DNA from 2 places in the Streptomyces sp. NBC_01198 genome. Region 1 is predicted to be linked to the other one. Evidence: riboswitches for the same ligand, from Rfam matches in the RefSeq annotation. Region 1 holds a riboswitch; the other holds the start of a gene.

Region 1 (2,194 bases):
GAACCGCTGCGCGCCGAACGCGCGTGCGTAGGGCGGGAGTTCGCCGGTGTCCGAGGTCAGCACCTCGGCCATGGCGTCCCCGGTGACCGGGGTGAGCAGCACGCCGTTGCGGTGGTGACCGGTGGCCAGCAGCAGCCCGTCGAGCGCGGTACGCCCGAGCAGCGGCGCGTTGTCGGGAGAGCCCGGGCGCAGGCCCGCCAGGGTCTCGGTGAGCGGGAGTTCGGTGATGCCCGGCACCAACTCGTGGGCGTCCCTGAGCAGTTCGTACACCCCGCCGGCGGTCACCGTGGTGTCCCAGCCGAACTCCTCGCTGGTCGCGCCGAGTACGAGCTCGCCGTTCTCCCGCGGCACGAGGTAGACGTGGCTGCCGCGGACCACCGCGCGTACCGTCCGCGACAGGAACGGCGCGTGCGCCGACGGGATCCGCAGCCGCAGGATCTGGCCCTTCACCGGCCGTACCGGCGGCAGGACGTCCGCGGGTACCCCGGCGATCCGGCCGCTCTCGCTGCCCGCCGCCAGCACCGTGCGGCCGGCGGCGACCGTCGTGCCGTCGGCCAGCACCGCGCCGGTGACGCGACCGCCGGCGCACTCCACGCGGGCGGCAGCGGACCGCAGGAAGGTCACCCCGGCCAGCCCGGCCGCCCGCAGCAGCGCGGCCGCCAGCCGGCGCGGGTCCACCTGGTGGTCGCCGTCGACCCGCAGCCCGCCGCGGACGCCCGGGGCGAGCAGCGGTTCGAGCCGGCGGCAGTCCCGCCCGCTCAGCCACTGCGCCTCAAGCCCGAGCGAGGTCTGGAAGGCGTGCAGGTCCCGTAGTTGCGCCCGGTCGTCGGCGTCCAGCGCCACGGCCAGCGTGCCGCACCGGCGGTACCCGATGTCCAGCCCCGTCGCCCCGGCCAGCTCGGCGGCGAAGTCCGGATAGCGGGCCGCGGAGGCGAGGTTCAGGTCGAGCAGCGTCTGCTCGCCGTACTGCAGCTCGGTGACCGCGGCCAGCATCCCGGCCGCGACATGGGCGGCTCCGCCGCCGGGCGCGGGGTCGGCGACCGCGACCCGCAGCCCGCGCTGGGCCGCCCGCCACGCCGTGACCAGGCCGATGATCCCACCGCCGACGATCAGCACGTCGTGCGTATCGCTATGCATGGAACTACCGCTCCTCCCTTCGCCGGCATGACCCGGATCAGGTTCTTCGGTCGGCGGCCACCAGCCACCCTCTCAGCCCGGTCCGCCGGGCTCCCGCGAGTCCACTCCCACCGGCACCCTATCCCCGCCCCGCGACAGCAAGTGCCACCCACCTCCGGGGGCGCGGGGAACTGGCGCGCCCAGCCCGGGCGCGGGGTCAGTCGCACGGCGACAGCAAGTGGCACCCACCCCCAGGGGCGCGGGGAACTGCGCGCCCAGCGCAACACGTCGGGGAACCGGCCCCGCGACAGCAAGTGCCACCCCCCAGGGCGCGGGGGAACTGCGCGCCCAGCCCAAGTCGCACGCGAACCGGCCCCGCCACAGCAAGTGGCACCCCCCTGAGCGCGCGAGCGCAGGAGCGCGCGTGGCGCGTTCGCCCCAGTCCCACCCCCGGGCCACCGGGGGCGTTACGGTGAGTACGTGAGCAAGCGCAGCGCCACCGTGGTGATCGTCGGGGCCGGAATGGCCGGAGTCCGGACGGCCATGTCGCTGCGCGAGCTCGGCTGGCGCGAGGGGATCACCCTGCTCGGCGACGAACGGCACCCCCCGTACGACCGCCCGCCGCTGTCGAAGGCGGTGCTGCTGGGCGGCGACGCCGACGGCGACGGCGCCCCGGTCGACAACATCCGCTTCGACGTGGACTTCGACGCCCTAGGCGTCGACCTCCGGCTCGGCGTGCGCGCGCAGGCGCTCCGCACCGCGAGCCGCGAGGTGATCACGGACGCCGGACCCGTCGGCTACGACCACCTCGTGCTGGCCACCGGCGCGTATCCGGTCGCCCTGCCGGGGACCGCGGGCCTGCCCGGGGTGCACCTGCTGCGCACGCTGGACGACGCGGCCGCCCTGCGCCCGGTGCTGGACGCCCGCCAGCAGGTGATCGTGGTCGGGGCCGGCTGGATCGGCGCGGAGTTCGCGACCGCCGCCCGCCAGGCCGGCTGCGAGGTGACTGTCGTGGAGGCCGCCGACCGGCCGCTGGCCGACGCGCTGCCCGCGGTGATCACCTCGCACATGCGGTCCT
Region 2 (2,194 bases), 3.9 Mb from region 1:
GCGGCACGCGTCGTGCGACGACGGCGACACCCGCAAGACGCTGTGGAAGCTCTTCGACGGGACCCTGGTCGAGTCGGTGCTGATGCGCTATCCGGACCGGGTCACGATGTGCATCTCCTCCCAGGCGGGCTGCGGCATGAACTGCCCGTTCTGCGCCACCGGGCAGGCCGGCCTCGACCGCAACCTGTCGACCGCCGAGATCGTGCACCAGATCGTGGCCGGCATGAAGTCGCTGCGCGACGGTGAGGTCCCCGGCGGGGCGTCGCGGCTGTCGAACATCGTCTTCATGGGCATGGGCGAGCCGCTGGCCAACTACAAGCGGGTGGTCGGCGCGATCCGCCGGCTCACCGACCCAGAGCCGGACGGCCTCGGGCTGTCGCAGCGCGGCATCACCGTGTCCACGGTGGGACTGGTGCCCGCGATGTACCGCTTCGCGGACGAGGGCTTCAAGTGCCGCCTCGCGGTGTCCCTGCACGCCCCCGACGACGAGTTGCGCGACACCCTGGTGCCGGTCAACACCCGCTGGAAGGTCCGCGAAGTGCTGGACGCCGCCTGGCACTACGCCGAGGTCTCCGGCCGCCGGATCTCGGTGGAGTACGCGCTGATCCGCGATGTGAACGACCAGGCGTGGCGCGCCGACCGGCTGGGCAGGCTGCTGAAGAACCACCGGGTGCACGTCAACCTGATCCCGCTCAACCCGACGCCCGGCTCGAAGTGGACGGCGTCCAGGCCGGAGGACGAGCGCGCGTTCGTCGCGGCGCTGGAGTCGCACGGCGTGCCGGTGACCGTACGGGACACCCGCGGCCAGGAGATCGACGGAGCGTGCGGGCAGCTCGCGGCGGCCGAGCGCTGACCTGCTGCTATCGTACGGTCGGCGACCGACGGCAAACATAGCGTCGTACAGTCGTACAACAGAACATTCCGACAGGGGAGCGCCTGCGACGGCGCTGAGAGTGCGGCGAGGGATCCGATCCGAGGATCCCAGGCCGCAGACCCTCCCACCTGATCCGGGTCATACCGGCGTAGGGAGTCATGCAGATGAGAACGACCCCACGGCGTGCTGTCGGCGCGCTCGTCCTGGCCACCGCCGCGGCGACCGTGCTGGCCGCCTGCGGCAGCGACTCGGACAAGGGCAAGGACGCGGCGGGCACCGGCTCCTCCGGGGGCGGCTCCAAGACCGTCACGCTGGTCAGCCACGACTCCTTCGCCGCGTCGAAGTCCGTGCTCGCGCAGTTCACCAAGGAGACCGGCTACACCGTCAAGGTGCTGCGCGGCGGGGACGCGGGCGCGGCGGTCAACCAGGCCATCCTGACCAAGGACCACCCGCGCGGTGACGTCTTCTTCGGCGTGGACAACACCCTGCTCTCCCGGGCGCTCGACAACGGCCTGTTCACGCGGTACACGGCCAAGGACCTGGCCCAGGTGCCGGCCGACGTGCAACTCGACGCGGCGAAGCACCGCGTCACGCCGATCGACTCCGGCGACGTCTGCGTCAACTACGACCGCGCCTACTTCACCTCCCACCACCTGGCCCCGCCGCAGACCTTCGCCGACCTGGTGAAGCCGGCGTACAAGAACCTGCTGGTGACCGAGAACGTCTCGACGTCCTCGCCGGGCCTGGCCTTCCTGCTGGGCAGCGCCGCCACCTACGGCGACGCGGGGTGGCAGGGGTATTGGAAGCAGCTCAAGAGCAACGGCGTCGAGGTCGTCGACAGCTGGGAGCAGGCCTACAACGACCGCTTCTCCGGCTCCTCGGCCGGCAAGCAGGCCAAGGGCGACCGGCCGCTGGTGGTCTCCTACGCCTCCAGCCCGCCCGCCGAGGTCGTCGGCGTCACCCCCGAGCCGGCCCGGTCACCCGTGGGCGTGTCCACCGGCACCTGCTTCCGGCAGATCGAATTCGCCGGCCTGCTGCACGGCGCGAAGAACACCGCGGGCGGCCAGGCGCTGATCGACTTCATGCTGAGCAGGACCTTCCAGCAGGACATGCCGCTGCAGATGTACGTCGACCCGGTGCGCCAGGACGCCGTCGAGCCGCCGGTCTTCGTCAAGTACGGCGCGAAGATCGCACACCCCACGACGCTGGCGCCCGGGAAGATCGCCGCCGAGCGCGACAGCTGGGTCGGCGCGTGGAACTCGATCGTCCTGAAGTGAGCGCAGGGTGAGCGCGCTGCGGATGGCGTACGACCGCGGCACC

The links. A riboswitch is a leader RNA that binds a small molecule or an ion and turns the genes downstream of it on or off. The one in region 1 is predicted to bind thiamine pyrophosphate.
Region 2: another riboswitch for thiamine pyrophosphate. It lies ahead of OG702_RS09835 (thiamine ABC transporter substrate-binding protein); the one in region 1 lies ahead of thiO (glycine oxidase ThiO).

What each region holds. Positions count from the first base shown of each region.
Region 1 is NZ_CP108568.1:6,089,160-6,091,353, forward strand. It holds gene thiO (glycine oxidase ThiO) at 1-1,137, opposite strand, end outside; TPP riboswitch at 1,135-1,243, opposite strand; gene OG702_RS27120 (NAD(P)/FAD-dependent oxidoreductase) at 1,639-2,194, shown strand, end outside.
Region 2 is NZ_CP108568.1:2,218,628-2,220,821, reverse strand. It holds gene rlmN (23S rRNA (adenine(2503)-C(2))-methyltransferase RlmN) at 1-853, shown strand, start outside; TPP riboswitch at 917-1,046, shown strand; gene OG702_RS09835 (thiamine ABC transporter substrate-binding protein) at 1,039-2,151, shown strand; gene OG702_RS09830 (ABC transporter permease) at 2,174-2,194, shown strand, end outside.